DNA from 4 places in the Shewanella sp. T24-MNA-CIBAN-0130 genome. Region 1 is predicted to be linked to each of the others. Evidence: predicted binding sites of a transcription regulator. Region 1 holds the regulator's gene; each other region holds the start of a gene.
The links. The regulator sigma-54, encoded in region 1, starts transcription at its own class of promoters, with help from an activator protein. The targets are predictions, from matches to a motif close to GTTGGCACGNNNNTNGNNT.
Positions count from the first base shown of each region.

Region 1 (5,659 bases):
AAATTTGCCAGTGCTCATGGAATGAGTATATGAATCGGATCACCCTAAGTATTGTGGCTTTTTTTGGTCTTGCTTTTATGTTGTACTGGCAAGCACAAATAAAACGCAGTGAAATGGACTCGGTGAAAGTACCTGGTATTGAGCGCCCTGACTTTATTGCAGATAACCTACGCACCACGGAATTCAATCAACAAGGTTTTGTCGAAAGTCGAGTCAGCGCCGAGCACATGGAGCATTATGCTTCAAGTGACATCACTCACTTTACCAAACCGATATACCTCATTTACCCTGAAAATGGTAAAGCACAATGGCAATTAAGTGCAGATCGAGGACAATTGAATAAAAACACCAGCAAAGTCATATTAGAAAACAATGTTATTATTGATGCCATTGATATAGAAGAACCCCTGCAGTCATTGAGTACCCAAGCGGTGACGGTAGACTTAACCACTATGATAGGCACCTCACAAGAGATGGTGTATATCAAAGGCAAAGGGTTTATTATTAAAGGCTTAGGCCTACATGCTGACTTGAATTCGCAACAATTATCGCTACTGAGCCAGGTAGAAGGAACATATGAGCCACATTAATCGTCTCCACACTCGCGCCAATGTTATGTTATTGAGCAGCATACTTTGCCTGTTGAGTTTGCCTGCTATGGCGAAACAAGGTGATCTGAAACAAGAATTAAAAATTGTTGCGGTTAGCCAATTTGCTGACATAAAAAATAACCAAATCATTTTTAATGGTCCGGTTAAGATTGTCCAAGGCAGTATTAATATCAATGCTGATGAATTACGGGCGTTTACCCCCGAAAACAGCACCAGTAAGAAACTTATCGCCACTGGCAAACCCGCGACGTTTTCACAAGAATTAGATGACGGTCAAATTGGTACTGCCAGTGCCGACGAAATATCCTATGACCTTGCGACTACCACGCTAACATTGACAGGTAATGCCAAACTTAATCAATCGGGTAGCCAAGTGACCGGTAATCGAATTAAGTACAACATCAATGCGCAAGAGCTTATTGCTGAAAGTTCGGGCACAGGGCAAGATCGGGTTATCACCATTATTCAACCTGAGAATTTCCAAGACGAGTCTGCGCCAAAGCAAAAACTCCCTGAAATCCCAGTTAAAAAGCAGATCAAACCATGACCCAAATAACCTTAACCGCTGAAAATCTGGCTAAAAGCTATAAAGATCGTCAAGTTGTTAAAGATGTCAGTTTAACGGTTAAAACAGGCCAAATTGTTGGGCTTTTAGGCCCCAATGGTGCAGGTAAAACAACCACCTTTTATATGGTTGTCGGCCTAGTGAAAAGTGATAAGGGTCGAATTTTAATTGATGATGACGATCTCACTGACGATCCAATGCATCTGCGAGCTCGCAAAGGCATTGGTTACTTACCACAAGAAGCCAGTATTTTCCGTAAACTCACAGTGTATGACAACATTATGGCCGTGTTGCAAACCCGCAAAGAACTCAGTACAAACCAACGTATTGAACAGCTTGAGCATCTATTAGAAGAGTTCCATATTACCCATATTCGAGACAGCCTAGGCATGTCGTTATCGGGTGGTGAACGTCGTCGTGTTGAAATTGCGCGCGCTTTAGCCGCCAATCCAAAATTTATTCTACTCGATGAGCCCTTTGCTGGTGTTGATCCGATTTCTGTCATCGACATAAAAAAAATCATTCAACAACTTAAAAGCCGAGGTCTAGGAGTATTAATTACCGACCATAACGTACGTGAAACGTTAGATGTCTGTGAGCGAGCTTATATCGTCAGCCAAGGTAATTTAATTGCCGAAGGCACACCTGATGAGGTATTGAGCAATCAACAAGTTCGGGCGGTGTACTTAGGTGAACAATTCAAGCTATAGTTACTTTACGGGCCTTTAGTCTATCTAACTCATTTGATTGAACGATATCTAAACAGCGTTAAACATCATTGATGTACGTGACAATCCATTACAGTTTTATAAATTGTCACTTTTATGGAAATCATCTAGGGATAAGCGGTAAATGAAAGCGTCACTCCAACTTAAAATGGGTCAACACTTAACCATGACCCCACAATTGCAGCAAGCCATTCGCTTACTGCAATTATCGTCATTGGAGCTACAGCAAGAAATCCAACAAGCATTGGATTCAAATCCATTACTTGAAATAGAAGATGAGTTTTCTGAAGCAAAAGACCCCGTAAAAGAAAATCGCGACCAAGCTGATACAGACTTCAGTGACAACAGCATTGTCAATATTGAAAAAGACACCTCAACAGTCGACACAGCAGAATCTATGACCAAAGAAACCATGGATGATTTAGCCATGGATACTACATGGGATGAAGTGTACACCGCCTCGCCGATGTCAGGTTCAGGTAGTGCTAGCATGCGCGATGATGACATGCCGTTTCAAGGTGAAACCACCGAAGGTCTGTATGAACATTTAGAATGGCAGAAAAATCTCACTCCATTTTCAGAGACCGATCTTGCCATTGCCACAGCGATCATCGACGCCGTGGATGAACGCGGTTATTTAACCCAAAGTACCGACGATATTCTCGAAGCCATGGGTGACGAAAATGTTGAGTTAGATGAAGTTGAAGCTGTATTAAAACGAATTCAACACTTTGATCCCGTTGGTGTTGCTGCACGTGATTTAAGTGAATGTTTATTGATCCAATTAGCGCAATTCTCTAACACCACACCCCATATCGATAATGCCCGTTTGCTAATCAAAGACTATTTAACCTTAATTGCTGGGCGTGATTTTAGATTATTGATGCGCAAAACTAAGCTAAAAGAAAATGAGTTACGTGACGCCATCACCCTAATCCAATCACTCAATCCTCGTCCAGGCTTATTGATCACCGCCACCGATGACGAATTCGTTATTCCCGATGTCACGGTACTAAAGAAAAATGGCCGTTGGGTTGTAGAGTTAAACCCAGACAATATGCCCAAAATTGGCGTTAATCAGCAATACGCCGCCATGGCTAGAAGCAGTAAAAATCAGTCTGACAGTCAATTTATTCGAGGCCATTTGCAAGAGGCTAAATGGTTTATTAAAAGTATCGAAAGCCGCAATGATACTCTACTCAAAGTGGCAAATTGCATTGTGCAATTTCAGCAAGGCTTCTTTGAATACGGTGAAGAAGCCATGAAACCTATGGTGCTAAATGATATTGCTGAAGCAGTAGAAATGCATGAATCGACAATTTCACGAGTCACCACACAAAAATATATGCACACCCCACGTGGACTATTTGAACTAAAGTACTTCTTCTCTAGCCATGTCAGCACTGACGATGGCGGGGAATGCTCATCAACAGCAATTCGTGCTTTTATCAAAAAGCTGGTTGCCGCAGAAAACCAGAAAAAACCATTGAGTGACAGTAAAATGGCTCAACTTCTGGCAGAACAAGGCATAAACGTTGCTCGTCGTACGATTGCAAAATACCGAGAAGCAATGCTAATCCCGCCCTCAAACCAACGTAAGAGTTTATAACCTACAAGGTTGTGGAGGATTTTCTATGGATATAAATCTGACTGGACGTCATGTCGAAATAACTGAATCTTTACGTGAGTATGTTAATGGTAAATTTTCAAAGCTTGAACGACACTTCGATCAGATCCATAATGTACACGTTGTACTCCATGTAGACAAATTACAACAAAAAGCAGAAGCCAAAATCCACGTTAATGGCGCAGAGATTTTTGCTATGTCAGAAAATACTGATATGTATGCTGCAATAGACGCCCTGATCGATAAACTCGACCGTCAGGTAATTAAACACAAAGAGAAGTATACAAAACACTAACGATGGAACTTTGTACCATTCTGCAGCCGGAATGCACTACCTGTGCCACACCGGGCAGTAAGAAAAAAGTACTGGAACTCATCAGCAATTTAGTCGCTGCCCAGTATCCAACCCTGTCTTCGCAAGAGGTTTTTGAAAGCCTATTAGCGAGAGAAAAAATGGGTAGCACAGGTATAGGAAATGGCATTGCGATACCTCATGGTCGATTAACGACCATCGATCACCCCATCGCGATATTTGTTAAATGTGAAGAAGCCATTGCCTTTGATGCAATTGATAAGCAGCCCGTGGATATTTTATTTGCTTTGTTAGTACCTGCAGACCAGTGCCAACAACATTTAGGCACGTTATCGAGTATGGCTAAAAAGCTCAGCGATAAGCAAATATTGAAACAGCTTCGCAAAAGCCACAACGCAACAGAACTTTATCGGGTTATAACTGCATGAAACTTGTCATAGTATCGGGACGTTCAGGTTCAGGGAAATCCGTTGCCTTAAGAGTATTAGAAGACCTAGGATATTATTGTGTCGATAATTTGCCTCTACCCCTCATTGGCACATTACTCGCTCAGCTCAAGGGCAGTAATGATTTAGTTGCGATTAGTGTTGATGTCCGCAACATTGCTGAACAAGGCAAAGTGCTTCAAGACCAATTAGCCCTACTTGAACATGACACTGAAATTATCAGCTTCTTTCTAAATTCCAATGATAAAGTGTTACTTAAACGCTACAGCGAAACACGCCGATTGCACCCGTTATCTAAAAATCATATTTCACTGCAAGAAGCGATCAAATTAGAAGGCCGTTTACTTGAGCCTACCGCAAAAATTGTTGACCATTACATTGACACTTCGGCGCTAAATATCTACGAGTTAAGCGACCAAGTTAGGCAAATACTACTAGGCAGTGTCGATAAAGAATTGGTCATTAACTTTGAGTCTTTTGGCTTTAAGCACGGCATGCCGACTGAAGCGGATTTTATGTTTGATGTACGCTTTTTGCCCAATCCACACTGGGAAATAGAATTGCGCCCATTGACAGGATTAGACGAACCCGTACAAGAATTTTTAGGGCGTCAGCCATTGGTCAACAAGTTCATTTGGCAAATTGAAAACCTATTTGAAACCTGGATGCCACACCTAGAACGTAACAATCGCAGTTACCTGACTATCGCGATTGGTTGTACGGGTGGCCAGCATCGTTCGGTATATATTGCAGACCAATTAGCAAAACGATTTAGGCAAGGCAGTAAACACACTGTTAATGCTCGCCACAGAGAATTAAGTATAAGTGAACTCACCGCTAAGTGAGCATAGGATTGCATGAATGATCAAACTTGAACGCCAAGTTACCATTTCCAACAAATTAGGATTACATGCCCGTGCAGCAACAAAACTCGCGGTATTAGCCGCCGATTTTGACGCGAACATCACCTTAACTCAGGGCGAAAAAAACGCCAGTGCCGCAAGTGTGCTTGGGTTGTTAATGCTTGAAAGTGGAATAGGGAAAATGATCACCGTGACCGCAAAGGGTCCAGATGCCGAAGTAGCATTAAATGCAGTGTGTGATCTGATTAATGCTAAATTTGATGAATCTTGCTAAATCAGTGAAGAGTACGATTCGCGAGTCACTCACTTTTTAATCCACTATTATTCTTATTACACGTGGCCTAACCAAACTGTCACGACATTGATGCTCAACGGTAGACATCAGTCCCTCGATAATATTAGCCCTTAGGTTTATCTCACGCAGTTGATACCCATCTGATTAAGTATCAGTTCACTCTGCGGGAGTTTAGCGTTTAACATAATACAGATATCGCCGCTTTCAGCAA
Region 1 is NZ_JBEOPP010000003.1:143,210-148,868, reverse strand. It holds gene kdsC (3-deoxy-manno-octulosonate-8-phosphatase KdsC) at 1-33, shown strand, start outside; gene lptC (LPS export ABC transporter periplasmic protein LptC) at 30-590, shown strand; gene lptA (lipopolysaccharide transport periplasmic protein LptA) at 577-1,158, shown strand; gene lptB (LPS export ABC transporter ATP-binding protein) at 1,155-1,886, shown strand; gene AAEZ02_RS02420 (RNA polymerase factor sigma-54) at 2,029-3,513, shown strand; gene hpf (ribosome hibernation promoting factor) at 3,539-3,826, shown strand; gene ptsN (PTS IIA-like nitrogen regulatory protein PtsN) at 3,829-4,272, shown strand; gene rapZ (RNase adapter RapZ) at 4,269-5,135, shown strand; gene AAEZ02_RS02400 (HPr family phosphocarrier protein) at 5,152-5,427, shown strand.

Region 2 (5,659 bases), on a different contig from region 1:
ATTAGAAAACGCGCTAAGGCGAGTTGCTCAAAAGTATCAGCTACGGCAAACATAAAACAAGGTATAGAACAAATCCCCAACAAGGCAGAATAGGTGATCCTTGGGCCATATTTATCGGTAACCATGCCGATGATGATCCGCGCCGGAATCGTTAATGCCACGTTGAGGATCAATAAGGTTTTAATCTGTGATGTCGTCAGCCCTAAACTGTCGGCAATCACGCTGACTAACGGGGCAGCGTTAAACCACACCACAAAAGTAATAAAAAAGGCCATCCAGCTTAAATGCATGATTTTCATCTTGCCGTGAAATGAAAATAGGTTAAATTTTTCAGCGCTCATATTGGACCCCTTTATGCCTGAGCCAAGACAAAAATATTGCCTTGCTCAGTTTTAATTTCAAATGGTTTAACCACTAGATCATTATTTTCAATACAACGCCCCGAATCCAAACGGTAATGCTGTTTATAAAGCGGCGAAGCCACACACAGCTCTCCATCAATTTCGCAAATCAATCCTCTGGCTAACAAGCTCACGCCGCTAGCGGGATCGACATTATCAAGGGCAAATAAACCGTCTTTACCTAAGTTAAAAATAGCCACTGCACGCCCGGCAACCCAAGCGGCTATTCCCGTGCCTTTTGGCATACTTGCTTCAGTGCACACATTAATCCAAATCATGCTAATTCCTCCGCTTGGGCTTGTTCGACATCGTCAGTAATCTCTTTAATGGCAATCGAGCCTGCCCCCGCATCGTTAATGTTAGGAAAACGCTGTTCCCGAATACGCTGATAAGCATTGGCATCTGTTGCGGGGGCATCATTTGGGTTAACAAACTCATTAAAACGCGCCAAAAAAGCAGGTTGCTCAAGGCTGGTTTTCCACTCACATTGGTATGTGGCAGCGATATGATCCATTTGTTGTTCTAGCGCGGCATTAATCCCAAGCGCATCATCAATAACTACCGATTTTAAGTAATCTACTCCCCCTCCTAAAGCGTCCATCCAGGTTGAGGTGCGCTGTAATTTGTCTGCGGTTTTGACATAGAACATCAAAATACGGTCGATGTATTTATACAGGTCTTGGGTGGACAAATCGGTGGCAAACAAATCACCATGACGCGGACGCATGCCGCCATTGCCAGCAACATACAGATTCCATCCTTTATCGGTTGCGATAATACCGATGTCTTTGCTTTGGGCTTCTGCGCACTCACGGGTACAACCCGATACCGCAAATTTCAATTTATGCGGACTGCGCAAGCCTTTGTAACGATTTTCTAAATCGATAGCGAAACCAACCGCGTCTTGTACGCCATAACGGCACCAAGTACTGCCAACACAAGACTTAACCGTTCGCAGAGACTTGCCGTAGGCATGGCCAGTTTCAAAACCAGCATCAATGAGTTTTTGCCAAATTTCAGGTAACTGCGATAGCGTTGCACCAAACATATCAATGCGCTGGCCACCGGTTATTTTAGTATACAGATCATATTCTTGGGCGATTTGGCCCATGGCGATGAGTTTAGTCGGAGTAATTTCGCCCCCTGCAACCCGCGGCACAACAGAGTAAGTGCCGTCTTTTTGGATGTTACCTAAGTAGGCATCATTGGTGTCTTGCAGCTGCACATGACCGCGGTCTTGATTGAGCACATACTGGTTTTGTAAGCTGGCAAAGATAGATGCCGCTGCTGGCTTACAAATATCACAACCATAAGTGTGACCACTTGCTGATGGCTTGCCATGTTGTGTCATTAAGGTATCAAAATCACTGATTCCCTCGACTTGGCAAAGGTGATATAACGCTTGTCTGTCGTGATCGAAATGGGCGCAAATACCGGCATTATAATCGAGCCCAGCGGCTTGTAATGTTTGATCTATAATTTTTTGCACTAACGGCGCACAGCCGCCACAACCTGATGCAGCGCGAGTACATGACTTGATGTCAGCTATTTTATGCTTGCCTGCTGTTACAGACTCAACAATGTCGCCTTTAGTCACTTGATGACAAGAACACACAATAGAGGAGTCTTTTAAATCTGCTTCGTTTTCAGCACCGGCAAGCAATAACTCAACCGCGGAGCCTTCAATCTCATCTTGTGATAAATAAGCATCGAGCAAGCGGCTGTAATCGCTGTTATCGCCAATTAATACCGCACCTTTTAAATATTTACCGGTTTCATCTAACCATAACTTTTTATAAATTCCCGCCTGGTTATCAGATAACTCAACAAATTGTGCATTTTCAAAACCACGGCTTGCGCCAATAGCGGCCACATCAACACCCAGTAACTTCAGCTTGGTGCTCATGTCTGCGCCGGTAAATGACTGAGAAACGCTAGTTGATGTCAATGAGCCAAGATGAGCAGCCACAACCCGCGCCATTTGATAACCTGGGGCCACTAACCCAAATATTTTTTGCTGCCATAATGCACATTCTCCAATGGCATAAACATCTGGCGCAGAGGTTAAACAGTAATCGTCAATTTCAATGCCGCCACGTTCACCAATACTGATATTTGAAACCCGTGCTAATGAATCTTGTGGACGAATACCCGCTGAAAAGACAATCATGTCAGTTTCAAGATAAGACTCATCATTGAAGGTCATTCGATGTAATGCTGTTTCACCGTCGATAATCGCGGTGGTGGCTTTTGAGGTATGCACGCTCACGCCGAGTTGTTCAATTTTGCTACACAATAAATCACCGGCTTTGTCATTTAGCTGAACGGGCATCAATTGTGGCGCAAACTCAACAACGTGGGTTTTCACCCCAAGTTGTTTCATGGCATTGGCGGCTTCTAAGCCTAATAATCCACCGCCCACAACAACCCCAACGTGACTGTTTTGGGCTGCAGCTTGGATAGCTTCAAGATCTTCAATGGTGCGATACACTAAACACTGAGCGCGATCGTTACCTTGAATAGGCGGCACAAACGGAAATGATCCGGTCGCCAGTACGAGTCGATCATAATGGTAATTACCCCCTTGGGCACTCGTGACCGTTTTAGCGGCAATATCAACCGCGGTGATCGGGGTATTTAAGTGCAGCGAAATGCCCCAATCTTGATAGTCTTGCGCACTGGTTAACATTAACGGATCGGCGCTACCGGTCTCAAAATATTTTGATAATTGCACTCGATCATAGGCTGGACGGGGTTCTTCACCAAACACATGCACATCAAACGTTTTATTGAGCCCTAAACTACACAATTGCTCAATAAAGTGATGACCTACCATGCCATTACCGACCACCACTAACTTGGGTTTTGAGACTGCCATATCCTGCTCCTTCATGCCATGGACCGTAAAAAACAAAATGGCGCCAACTCCGCTTAAAGAGTTGGCGCCATTGCCTGTTACTATTCCGATTTTTTAAATTTTATTGTTTGAACATTGATGGTTTAAAAAACCATTATCGACTTTCAGTATCATACTGTGATGTTGCAGGCTCTATGCCAACAAACAAAAAAACCATAATCACTTGATTAATATATAATTAAAACTTAGCAGCCTTTGTGCTGAGACGATAATATGTCCGCCTTAGGGATAATCGCACCAAAATGAGGCGCACCATCATTGTTCACCGCTAAAGTATCGACTGCTAACGAAGTATTTTGCTTGCTGACAACTGCAATAATTTGTGCCGACATTTGTGCCACCGACAAGCCTTTTTGCATCGCTTGTTGTTGAATAATGTGGTGTGCTTTGGCTTCATCAAACCCTTGTTGCATTACAATCAACTTTGCTTGGCTGAGCAGTTTTATACTGCGAATTTCATCATCTAACTTTTTAAATTCGGCTAAGGTTTTACTGGCGGCATTAAAACGCGCTTGGGCTAAACTGATCACGCTGGTTAAACGGTTAACGGTCAGCATATCCGGAATAAAAGTGATGCGCCCACAATCAAGCAAATCGGTTAACGCTGCCTGTTGCCATGTTTTGGCATTGACAACGATCACCATAGGTTTACTCGTTAATGTACGCTGGATCAGCCCCTGAATTTGACTGTGTAATGTCTCGGTTAATACCAACAAGGTATCAAATGTTTGTTGATGTAATTGTTGCTCAACTTGGCTTACCGAAGTCAATACAGTGACATGCCCAAACGCCGCCAAACAAGTCTGATACTGCACCAGATCACAATCGGCCACAGGTACAGCCGCAAAGCTCTGATCGCAAAAGATTAAACTGCGCATAACCACTCCTTGTTCCGCCATTGATCTAGTGGATTATCTGTTGTACTAAAACGGTTTGCCCAACATTGTTGACTCAAACTGACTGCTTGCGCTGCTGTAATCGCCGTTGCGTTAATTGAATCTATCGTAGCTGACTGGCGGCTCAGTAATAGCAGCAACGCAGCCAAAGTAGCCTGAATACTGCTAAGCGCTTGCTCGATCATGGTGCGCGACATTAATTCTGTGAGTTTATTGGCCGAAAAAGGCTGTTGTTCGCGCCATAACAGCGCAAGAATGTCGCTAGACAATTCGGCTTGGCCCAATTTCGCACCAGAAAAACCTTCTAATAATGTGGGGATCGATAAGCTCGATACCACTATAGTGTTTGCTTGTCCGTTGACGACAGTAACCGTGGTCGACACTCTTGGATTACACTCTGTTTCGCCTTGTAAACCTTTAAAAATCGCGACACTGCCGGTATGGTATTCACCTTTTGCAAATAAGATTTTGCATATGCCTTGGTGCAGATAATCTAACCCGGGGTGAAAGTAGCTACGCAGACTGATCGCTGCATTAGTTGGGTTGATACACCGCGCTGCAGTTTGAATAAGGCTACGAAGACCCAATTCTTGATGCAACTGGCGGCACTCATCTAACACTGGTGCTAAATCACCCGCACATACATAAACAATGTTATCGGATAGCAAGGCTGCATTAGCGCTTTGTGGTGTAGTACAACAAGCAATATTGACTGCCGCTAAGCAAGATTCAACATGGCGGCGATGGGGTAAAGCTTGGCTGTCGCCATGCAACATTACACGCACACCTTGGCTTGCCAGTAATTTAGCCACCAACAATAACCACGGTAACTGCTCACGCTTACCCGCATACACAGGCCAGTCAATATCAACCGCCAATGTCCCCCAACCAGTATCTAATGTATGACGTAGCCCTGCGACCATCCCAGCAACTTCTTCTGTGGTTTCACCACGAACGCGCATTAACATCATGGCACTCGCCATCTGTACCCGGGTGGCTTTTCCTTTAGCAAAACCTTCAAGTAATAAGCTGGCCTCAGCAAATGTTAACGTCCGCGAGCCTTTTTCGCCCTTACCCAAGGCTTTGATCAATAACCTAAAATCAAATTCATCGACTGATGTCAGGGTTAACTCACCAATTTTAGGCATATAGCACCTCGCATTCATATTCAGAATGTGGTTGTGACTCTGGCTGTGGTGAAACAAAATCAATATCGTCGAGTAAAGCACTAAGCTGTTGGCCGACACTGACCACTTCACCAATAATGATTAATGTTGGCCCAGAGTCCTTAATAGTCAACGCAGCATCAGCCATAGAGTCAACGGTTGCATAAGTCACAATTTGGTTTGGTCTACCGCCATTGGTAACAAAAGCCACCGGCAAGTTAGCGGCGCATTGGGTATCGAGTAACCCGAGTGAGATGCTTGCCGCTTGTTCTTTACCCA
Region 2 is NZ_JBEOPP010000012.1:28,373-34,031, reverse strand. It holds gene AAEZ02_RS07205 (NarK family nitrate/nitrite MFS transporter) at 1-341, opposite strand, end outside; gene nirD (nitrite reductase small subunit NirD) at 353-679, opposite strand; gene nirB (nitrite reductase large subunit NirB) at 676-3,279, opposite strand; gene AAEZ02_RS07190 (ANTAR domain-containing response regulator) at 3,504-4,196, opposite strand; gene AAEZ02_RS07185 (glycosyl transferase) at 4,184-5,362, opposite strand; gene cobA (uroporphyrinogen-III C-methyltransferase) at 5,355-5,659, opposite strand, start outside.
Region 2: the regulator sigma-54 is predicted to act here: its motif matches at 3,442-3,460, upstream of nirB (nitrite reductase large subunit NirB).

Region 3 (5,659 bases), on a different contig from region 1:
GGTGGTTTATTCCATTTATGGAGCATCATCGACGCAGCAAAATTTAAATCAGGCAGTTAACCTCAACGAGGTCACTTTTCGCCTCAGACAATAAAAGAGACACATTGATGAAAAAATGGATATCACTGGCGCTATTAAGTAGCAGTTTACTGTTGAGCGGCTGTCAAAGTGCCTATTACGGTGCAATGGAAAAAGTTGGCTATCACAAGCGCGACATCATGGTCGATAGAGTGCAAAGTGCTAAAGAGTCGCAACAAGAAGCTCAGGAGCAATTTAGTTCTGCTTTGGAAGAAATGCAGGCTCTATTGGCGTTTGATGGTGGTGATTTAGACGATGCCTATAACAAAGCAAAAGATGAGTATGAATCTGCGCAGTCAGCGGCAGATGAAGTCAGTCGCCGTATTGAAAAAGTTGAAGATGTCGCTGAAGCATTATTTGACGAATGGCAAACTGAAATCGAAGAGATAAGTAAAGCCAGTTTACGCCGTAACAGCACCAATACGCTCAACAAGACCAAGCGGTCATATTACTCGCTAGTCAAAAGTATGCGTCGGGCAGAAGCCAAAATGCCACCGATTTTAACCGCGATGAAAGACAATATGCTGTATTTAAAACATAACCTAAACGCACAAGCCATTGGCGCAATTAAAGGCGAATTTGCCAATTTACAGACGGATATTTCCAGCCTGATTAACGAAATGAACAAATCGATTGCCGAATCGAATCAGTTTATTGCCTCAATGGAACAAGGTTAAACCTTACCTACCTATATCAAGTAACGCCCTTAGCGGTAACCTATGCTGTTATAGTCTATGACGGCCTAGGAGCTGCTTTTGGGGATTTATAGTAATGTGCTTAGTCAATCGGCGACTGGTCCACAGGTAAAGCCGTACGGCTAAATATTTGCTTCAAAACCACTGTAGTTTCAATGCTGGCGACAAACTTGAGGTTACCGAGTGATTTCTTGATAAATTGTTCATAGGAAACTAGGTCTTTGGCGACTATTTTGAGCAAATAATCATAGGCTCCGGTTATCACAGCACATTCCATCACTTGAGGTAGTGGTGCCATGGTTGATTCAAATAATGCTGTCGACTGATCAGTATGTTCTGTTAAGCGTACCGAGGTATAAACCACAATATTCAACCCCACTTTAAGAGGATCAACCTGCGCACCATAACCCAAAATCACTTTATCTTGTTCAAGCTTTTTTACTCGTCGTAAACAAGGAGTATCTGACATATTAACCTTATCGGCTAATTCAGAAATAGCCATTCGGCCCTGACGTTGTAAGATTTCTAATAGCTTGAGGTCTTTCTTATCCATTGAACAAGTCGCTTTTTAGTGAGTGATTAGTGTTATAAATATCATATTTATGAGTGAAATCCTCTACAAATTTACCACACTATCAATTTATTCAATGAGATGGTCTGTCACACTTTTGCTCTATAGAGTCTAGAAACTGCACAACATCAACCACAATCACATTGATAGCGTCACAATAATAGAGATAAAAGTAACTATATGTCTGAGTTTAGCAGGCGCTAACACTGATCAATATACACTTCAACTAGCGGAGTTTGACCCACGGCCTGAGGCTGGGAATAACGAATTTCACATTTATTGGCGGCATATTCTGCGTTAGGCCGAATACGAAGACCTGAACGTCCAGAATCGGTATAGGTTGTTAAAATAAACTCACCACCATCACTGATGTCGGCAATATTGGTCATTCGAGCTATTCCAGCACCAGTATGGCGCGGATATCCATAAGCTAAGGTGATTGATTGGCCCAGTACAATCAGACTGTTACCAAGGCCATTACCCGTACCTGCTGCCGCCGTTTCATCACAATCAGTACTGATTGTGCAAGCTGAATAAACCAATGTTTTACTGCTGTTAATTGCACCAGCTACGCCTTGCATCGTGCTCGCATAAGCATTGCTTTTTAACCCTATAAATTGGGGCGCGACCATAACAGCAAGAATGCCTAAAATAATAATTACCACAACAAGTTCTATTAAGGTAAAACCTTGCTGTTTACGCCACGAAAAATGCCCATGGTTTACTACGCTTGTCACCCTCAACCCAAATTTCCTTAAGCCAAATAGGATACTGTCTCTATATCCCTTTTATAACGTTAGTTAACCTCAACTCGGATTAGTAGGCGAGCTAAGTCGATTAATTAGGTGAATAAAAGGAGCTTATTTTCTATCGGCAATACATTATGCACATCTGTCTATAAATGCAACCGCCGCCACAACAACTTAATAAACTTGTTATCTTTTTTAGCTCAGAAACAAAAAAACCCGATAATCAATTACCGGGTTTTTCTATTACTTGCTTGCCTATGCAATTCGATTCAAGAATTACAAGCTGTAGTACATTTCAAACTCAAGCGGATGAGTCGTACGCGCTACACGTTCAGATTCTGCTGTTTTAAGCTGAATATAAGACTGGATAAAGTCTTCGCTGAACACGCCACCTTTAGTCAAGAACTCATGGTCCGCTTGTAAATTTTCAAGTGCGTTTTCTAATGAAGTCGCAACCTGTGGGATCTCAGCCGCTTCTTCAGCAGGCAAGTCATACAGATCTTTGTCCATTGCTTCACCTGGGTGGATCTTGTTTTGAATACCGTCAAGACCGGCCATTAGCAATGCCGAAAACGCTAAGTATGGGTTGGCATGTGGATCAGGGAAACGCGCTTCGATACGACGACCTTTAGGGCTTGGTACCACTGGAATACGAATTGACGCGCTGCGGTTACGTGCAGAATATGCAAGCATCACAGGCGCTTCAAAATGCGGTACCAAACGCTTGTAAGAGTTTGTGCTTGGGTTAGTGAATGCATTCAATGCACGAGCATGCTTAATGATGCCGCCAATGTAGTAAAGCGCAAGGTCACTCAAACCAGCATACTTATCACCAGCGAATAAGTTTACCCCGTCTTTAGCTAAAGACTGATGCACGTGCATGCCACTGCCGTTGTCACCCACGATTGGTTTTGGCATAAATGTCGCTGTCTTGCCATAAGCATGAGCCATGTTATGAACAACATACTTAAGGATTTGAATTTCGTCAGCTTTCTTAGTCAATGTATTGAATCGTGTTGCGATTTCATTTTGACCAGCTGTGGCCACTTCGTGGTGATGCGCTTCAACCACTTGACCCATTTCTTCAAGTACTAAACACATTGCAGAGCGTAAGTCTTGTGACGAATCAACTGGCGCAACTGGGAAGTAACCCCCCTTCACCATTGGACGATGACCGGTGTTGCCTTCTTCATAGCTTTTAGCTGAGTTCCATGAAGCTTCTTTAGCGTCAATCTTCACGAAACAACCTGACATATCAGTACCAAAACGGACATCGTCAAATATGAAGAATTCAGGCTCTGGACCAATCAATACGGTATCAGCAATGCCAGTAGAAATAAGATACTGTTCGGCTTTTTTGGCAATAGAACGAGGATCGCGATCATAACCTGTCATGGTACCCGGTTCTAAAATATCACAACGAATAAGTGCGGTCGTTTCTTCCGTGAAAGGGTCTAACACAAAAGTCGTTGGATCTGGCATTAACACCATGTCAGATTCATTAATGCCTTTCCAACCTACAATTGAAGAACCGTCAAACATTTTGCCGTCTTCAAAGAAATCTTCATTTACTTGGTGAGATGGGATAGAAACGTGCTGCTCTTTACCTTTAGTGTCGGTAAAGCGTAAGTCTACAAACTTAACTTCTAACTCTTCTAGTTGTTTTAAAACTGATTCAACTGACATTCTCAAGCCTCCGGTAGGGTAAAGGGTTGTCCCTTAATATAATCTTGGTATTCGCCAGATGATGCATCTGCAAAACGAATATTTACATAATAACAGCAGTGAAGCGATATTCATGCCAGTTCGTTAACTAGTTGATTTTATGAAGATGAGAACGTTCCCTCATCTTCTAAATTATGATTTTGCACCAATGACGTGCATTACTATGTTTCATCATAGTGCAAAAGTCCATAATAGTGCGTCATGTTAATGCTGGTGTTTTAATCATGCCACATTTTGCATCACACCTCGATTATGTTTAATATATAAACGTTTTATACTGTTTTTTGAGGCTTAGTAAACGAAAGATTTACATGTGTTCAAAAATAATCCTATCTACAAAAGCTGCTGTGAAGTAGAATGGCACGCTTTTTTACAGTAGCTGTAATAATAAATAGCTTCTGTTAGCTCCCTTTTTTTTTTGATGGTTTAGAGGTTTATCCGTGCTAGAGAATTTACGTAACATCGCCATTATTGCCCACGTTGACCATGGCAAAACAACCCTGGTAGACAAAATGTTGGCGCAGTCAGGAACCCTTGCATCTCGTGGAGAAGCTACTGAGCGGGTTATGGATTCTAACGATCTTGAAAAAGAACGTGGGATCACCATTCTGGCAAAGAATACTGCCATCCAGTGGAACGACTACCGTATTAACATCGTAGATACTCCTGGCCACGCCGATTTCGGTGGCGAAGTAGAACGTGTTCTATCTATGGTCGATTCAGTATTATTGTTGGTTGACGCAGTTGATGGTCCAATGCCACAAACTCGCTTTGTAACCAAGAAAGCCTTCGCTCAAGGCCTTAAGCCAATTGTTGTTATCAACAAAATTGACCGTCCAAGTGCTCGTCCAGATTGGGTTATTGACCAAGTATTCGATTTATTCGTTAACTTAGGTGCCACTGACGAACAATTAGATTTCCCAATCGTTTATGCTTCTGCATTAAATGGTTTTGCAACGTTAGATCCAGATGTAGCTAGCGATGATATGACGCCGCTGTTTCAAACTATCGTTGAGAAAGTAGCTTTCCCTGACGCGGATGCGGAAGCGCCGTTCCAAATGCAAATTTCTCAAATCGATTATAACTCATACGTGGGTGTTATCGGTATTGGCCGTATTACCCGTGGTAACGTTAAGACTAACCAACAAGTGACTATTATTGGCGCTGACGGTAAGACTCGTAACGGTAAAATGGGCCAAGTATTAGGTTATATGGGTCTAGAACGTAATGAAGTTGCCATTGCCAATGCGGGTGACATCGTTGCGATTACCGGTTTAGGCGAGCTTAAGATCTCTGACACTATCTGTGCAGTGGGTGCCGTAGAGGCAATGCCGCCGTTAACTGTTGATGAACCTACACTAACAATGACGTTCCAAGTAAACACTTCTCCGTTCGCGGGTAAAGAAGGTAAGTATGTGACTTCACGTAACATTCTTGAGCGTTTACAGACTGAATTAGTTCACAACGTCGCACTTCGTGTTGAAGAAACTGACAGTCCAGATCGTTTCCGTGTATCAGGTCGTGGTGAATTACACTTATCGATTTTAATTGAAAACATGCGTCGTGAAGGCTACGAATTAGCTGTATCGCGTCCAGAAGTTATTCTGAAAACCGTCGATGGTGAGCTACATGAACCCTACGAAACAGTAACGGTTGACGTTGAAGAAGGTCATCAAGGTACCGTAATTGAAAAATTAGGTATTCGTAAAGCTGAAATGAAAGATATGCAGCTTGATGGTAAAGGTCGTGTTCGTATTGACTTTATTATCCCAAGCCGTGGTTTGATTGGTTTCCAAACTGAGTTCTTAACCTCAACATCGGGTACTGGTCTAATTTATCAT
Region 3 is NZ_JBEOPP010000002.1:62,534-68,192, forward strand. It holds gene AAEZ02_RS01295 (hypothetical protein) at 1-60, shown strand, start outside; gene AAEZ02_RS01300 (DUF2959 domain-containing protein) at 108-755, shown strand; gene AAEZ02_RS01305 (Lrp/AsnC family transcriptional regulator) at 856-1,326, opposite strand; gene AAEZ02_RS01310 (type II secretion system protein) at 1,545-2,081, opposite strand; gene glnA (glutamate--ammonia ligase) at 2,370-3,779, opposite strand; gene typA (translational GTPase TypA) at 4,259-5,659, shown strand, end outside.
Region 3: the regulator sigma-54 is predicted to act here: its motif matches at 3,881-3,899, upstream of glnA (glutamate--ammonia ligase).

Region 4 (5,659 bases), on a different contig from region 1:
ATGAGCCAAGAAAACCCTGCTCGTGTGGGTGTTGCTATTGGTGCCGGTATGGGCGGTATGTGGTTAATTGAGCAAGGCCATTCGGCATTACTCAATGGCGGACCACGCAAGGTGTCGCCTTTTTTTGTGCCGAGCACCATTATTAATATGATCGCCGGCCACTTGTCAATTATGTACGGTATGACAGGGCCCAATTTTGCGGTTACCACAGCTTGTACTACCGGTGTGCATAACATTGGTTTTGCCGCTCGGACTATTGCTTATGGTGATGCCGATGTTATGGTCGCCGGTGGTGCTGAAGATGTCACTAGCCCATTAGGGGTTGCTGGTTTTAGTTCAGCTAAAGCATTATCTACTCGTAATGACGACCCAACAGCAGCAAGTCGCCCATGGGACAAAGACCGTGATGGTTTTGTCATTGGCGACGGTGCAGGTGTCATTGTGATGGAAGAATATGAACGAGCTAAAGCACGTGGCGCTAAAATTTACGGCGAGCTGGTTGGTTTTGGCATGAGTGGTGATGCATTCCACATGACATCACCACCGAGTGATGGCGCTGGTGCTGCGGCGGCTATGGTCAATGCCATTAACGATGCACAAATTGAAAAAGAGCTAGTGGGCTATATCAATGCCCATGGCACATCAACGAATGCAGGTGATAAAGCCGAAGTGGCTGCGGTGAAATCTGTGTTTGGGCCACATGCCTATGATGTATTGGTGAGCTCGACCAAATCAATGACCGGTCATTTACTCGGTGCTGCAGGTGCTGTTGAAGCAATCATTACTTTGTTGGCATTACGTGATCAGCATATTCCTCCTACTATTAATTTAGACAATCCTGATGAAGGTTGTGATTTAGATTTTGTCGCACACACTTCTCGTCGTCATCAATTTGATTACGCATTATGTAATTCATTTGGTTTTGGTGGCACCAACGGTTCATTATTGTTTAAAAAAATCAATTAATGATAGTGACATAGATAAAAAGCGCCGATGGCGCTTTTTTTGTATGTTTAAGCTTTTTTTGGATTAAGACAAAGTGTATCGTTAATTTCCGATACATCCTGCGATGACTTGGAGGCTTTATGGCCGGTATAGATAGAAAGCTTACGTTACGTTTTTTGGCTGAGCCTGCAGATGTCAATTTCGGCGGTAAAGTACACGGCGGCGCCGTAATGAAATGGATCGATTTAGCGGCTTACGCTACCGCTGCAGGTTGGAGTGGTAAGTATTGTATTACCGTCTATGCAGGGGGTATTCGTTTTGTTAAACCCATTCACGTTGGCCATATTGTTGAGGTGACGGGTAAAGTGATTTATACCGGCAGCACATCTATGCATGTCGCAATTGATGTTAAGGCTGGCGATCCTAAAGATTCAGAGCGTTATCTCACGACCCATTGTATTGTGATTATGGTGGCGGTTGATGATGAAGGCAAACCCACCTCGGTACCTGAATGGATCCCAACGACAGCCGACGATATTCATTTACGTGATACAGCATTACGTTTAATGGACATGCGTAAGCGTATTGGCGCCGAAATGGAAGCTCACGTTAAACCTTCAGTAGCATAAATAAAAGGGACAAATCATGGCCAAGGTAGCATTTATTGGGTTAGGCGTTATGGGGTATCCTATGGCGGGACATTTAGTTAAACAGGGTCACGATTTGACCGTGTATAACCGAACGGCCAGTAAAGCTCAACAATGGGTTGAGCAGTATGGCGGTCGACGCGCGGATACACCAAAAGCCGCGGCTAAAGGACAAGACATTGTGTTTACCTGTGTGGGTAATGATGATGATTTACGTCAAGTGGTATTGGGTGATCAAGGCGCCATTCACGGTATGCATGCAGGTGCTATTTTGGTCGACCATACCACAGCTTCAGCCGATGTCGCGCGCGACATTGCCGCCCAATTGACCCCACAAAATATTGGCTTTTTAGATGCGCCTGTTTCAGGTGGCCAAGCGGGTGCTGAAAATGGTGTGTTAACCGTGATGATGGGCGGTGAACAGGCTGATTTTAATACGGTTAAACCCGTTATTGATGCATATAGTCGCTGTGCTGAATTGCTTGGACCTGCAGGTTCGGGTCAGTTGACTAAAATGGTCAATCAAATTTGTATTGCGGGTGTGGTTCAAGGCTTAGCTGAAGGACTTCATTTTGCAAAGAGTGCGGGTTTAGATGGCTTAAAAGTCATTGAGGTCATCAGTAAAGGTGCTGCACAAAGTTGGCAGATGGAGAATCGTTATCAGACTATGTGGCAAGGTCAATATGATTTCGGCTTTGCTATCGATTGGATGCGAAAAGACTTAGGCATTGCCCTAGATGAAGCTCGCCGAAATGGTAGCCATTTACCTGTCGCGGCATTAGTTGATCAGTTTTATTCTGAAGTTCAGGCGATGAAAGGCAACCGTTGGGATACTTCTAGTTTACTCGCTCGTTTAGAAAAATCTCGCAGTTAATATCAACAAAGCATTATTATAAATGTGATAGCTCAACGATAGCCCCAACATTAGTCGGGGCTTTTTATTGGCGCCAACCCAACTTAAATTAACCATGACTACATTAGCTATCATTGGTGGTAAGTCGGTTTGTTGACTAAAAACCATTGCGTTACATGATGTGGCGCACATACTCCAAATGTTAACGCTGCTATTATTACCTAATCTATATTAATTTTGCTTAAAGTAGATTGATTAGCTACGTTTATATTACCATTCAATTTTCGATTTTTTTATGAATTGTTTTTATGAATTGTTGATAAATAAAGTTGTTGAGTAAACCCTTAAGTAAAGTGTCGTACTGCAGTGTGATGATCCGCGTCAGATAAAAAGAATGCGGGCACACACTAAAATTGGAGGAATGAAAAGTGAGCAATAAATTACTAAGTACATTGTTTGCGGCCGGTTTCGCGGTAATGATGATGTCTTCTGCATCATTTGCTGCTGCTGATGAGACCCTCGCTGAGTTTCATGTTGAAATGGGTGGCTGTGAAAACTGTCACGCTGATGGAGAGCCATCATCAGATGGTGTATATGAATTTGAACAATGTCAAAGTTGTCATGGTTCTCTTGCTGAAATGGATGATAACCATAAGCCGCATGATGGTATGTTAATGTGTGCAGATTGCCACGCACCACATGACGCAAAAGTAGGCGAAGTACCAACGTGTGATACATGTCATGACGATGGCCGTACTGCAAAATAAGCTATCTTGATAGCTGAAAAATACCGACTTTATGTCGGTATTTTTGTTTTTATTCTTTTAATAACTGACTAAAACCTTACATCTGTCTGCATAAATAAGCCTAACTTAACCTCAATCCGGTATACGGAGTGGGGTAAACCGATCGGGATCAGTCTATTTCAAGTCATAGATATAACTTGCCATTATTTTTGGTTAGCGAGGCGATGAGGGAGGCTTGTTTACCCGTTTGGGCTAAAGCCTGATGAATTTATTCAGCAAAAGATAGGCAGTGTTGCCACTCGACTTGCAGGCATTCCCATTGGTTACGCCTCTGCGTTGTATCAACTGACTAGAAAAAACTATTCCTACCTCAATATGCCTTGAGTTGATGATTTGCTTATAAGGGATGAAACAACAAGGTAATACCTCTTTATAGGTATTAAAATCCCTTTATTTTCAGATAGATGCGCAACAAAAGTGCGCAGGCCTGCACTTTTGTTGCACAAATATTGCGGTTATCAATCTAGACGGTTTTTATTTCTATTGTAAATCAGTAAGTTAATTTTTTGGCACAGCTTTCGCAGTAGTTAACTATGAAATAATCAAGGTGAAAGGGTAGATGTATGTCAAAGATCCAATCGAGTTGTGCTTATTGTGGTGTCGGGTGTGGCGTAAGCGTGTCACCGAACAAAGCGGATTGGACTGATATAAATACAGCTGATTTATCATTAGTGGGTGATATCAATCATCCTGCAAATTACGGTCATTTATGTGCTAAAGGTGAACGCTTACTCGACAGTTTAGATCAGCCCAATGTGCTACGTTATCCAAAATATCGTTCAGGTAAACCCCTTGATTGGAATAGTGCGAGCACCTTAATTGCTGATACTTTTGCACAAACCATTGCTGAGCATGGCCCCGGCTCTGTTGCCCTTTATCTTTCAGGGCAATTACTCACTGAAGATTATTATGTCGCGAATAAGTTCGCCAAAGGTTTTTTAAAAACGGCTAACATCGATACTAACTCTCGTTTATGTATGTCGTCAGCGGTGAGTGCAATGCAACGCGCTTTTGGTGAAGACGTGGTGCCAGCTTGCTTTGATGACCTAGAGCAAGCAGAAGTCATCGTGCTGGTGGGTGCTAACACTGCTTGGACTCATCCGGTGCTTTTTCAACGAATATTAGCGGCTAAAAAAACCAATAATGCCCGTTTAGTGGTTATCGACCCGCTATCAACCGCGACAGCTAAACAAGCGGATTTACATTTAGCGATTACCCCAGGTGCCGATTTAGCATTATTTCATGGCTTACTGGGTTATTTAGCCGATCAAAATTGTGTTGATCACACTTACATTGCAGCACACACCGAGGGTTTTGATTCTGTTGTGTCCGAGGCGCAACAATTAAGTGCCAATTTAGCCGAACTCGCAAATCAAGTGGGAGTATCTGTTACTCGTCTTACTGAGTTTTATCAATTAGTGGCGGGTCATAAAAAAGTACTTACCGCATCTTGTCAGGGAGTGAATCAATCAACTATAGGCACAGATACCACCAATGCGATGATTAACTGTCATCTTGCCTTAGGTCAAATTGGACAAATAGGCAGTGGATTCTTTTCGTTAACCGGACAACCTAATGCTATGGGCGGCCGTGAAGTCGGTGGTTTAGCGAGCCAGTTAGCCTGTCATATGGGATTTTCAGCACCTGAACGTCAGCTATTAGCTGATTTCTGGCAAACCGACAGCGTAGCCGAACAAAAAGGCTTAGCAGCAGTAGAGATGTTTGATGCCCTTGCCGATGGCAAAATTAAAGCGATTTGGATTATGGGTACCAACCCAGTGGTGTCGTTACCTAATAGTGAAAAAATTGCCAAAGCCTTAGCCGATTGCCCCTTTGTAGTGGTATCTGAAATTAGCCCAGACTCAGATACCGCCAAGCTTGCTGATGTGTTATTGCCAGCGCAAGGTTGGTCAGAAAAATGCGGTACTGTGACCAACAGTGAACGCACCATTACCCGCCAGCGTGGGTTTATTACCCCCAAAGGTCAAGCTAAAGCTGATTGGTGGGCTATGAGCCAAGTGGCCAAAAAAATGGGCTTTCACGGATTTGATTTTGAAGATAACGCCAGTGTTTTCAACGAATTTTCAGCCATGTCTGCTCGAGTAAAACAGCAGTTTCCTAACAAAGTATTTGATTTAACTGGCTTAGCCGACTTATCAAAAGGGCAATATGATGCGTTACTGCCAACACAATGGCCTATTGCTTCTGCTACGCAAATAGGCCAGCGAGGCGGGCGAGTTTTCAGTGATGGTGTGTTTGCCACTGCAAGTGGTAAAGCGCAATTTGTCGCGCCAGCGCCTGTTAATCCATCAGAGCAGTCGTTAACCAACAACACACTGTTATTAAACAGCTGCCGTAGTCGCGATCAGTGGCATACCATGACTCGCACCGGACATATCGCCAGTTTA
Region 4 is NZ_JBEOPP010000012.1:21,163-26,821, forward strand. It holds gene fabF (beta-ketoacyl-ACP synthase II) at 1-966, shown strand, start outside; gene AAEZ02_RS07160 (acyl-CoA thioesterase) at 1,086-1,574, shown strand; gene AAEZ02_RS07165 (NAD(P)-dependent oxidoreductase) at 1,591-2,466, shown strand; gene cctA (tetraheme c-type cytochrome CctA) at 2,874-3,212, shown strand; gene AAEZ02_RS07175 (nitrate reductase) at 3,815-5,659, shown strand, end outside.
Region 4: the regulator sigma-54 is predicted to act here: its motif matches at 3,757-3,775, upstream of AAEZ02_RS07175 (nitrate reductase).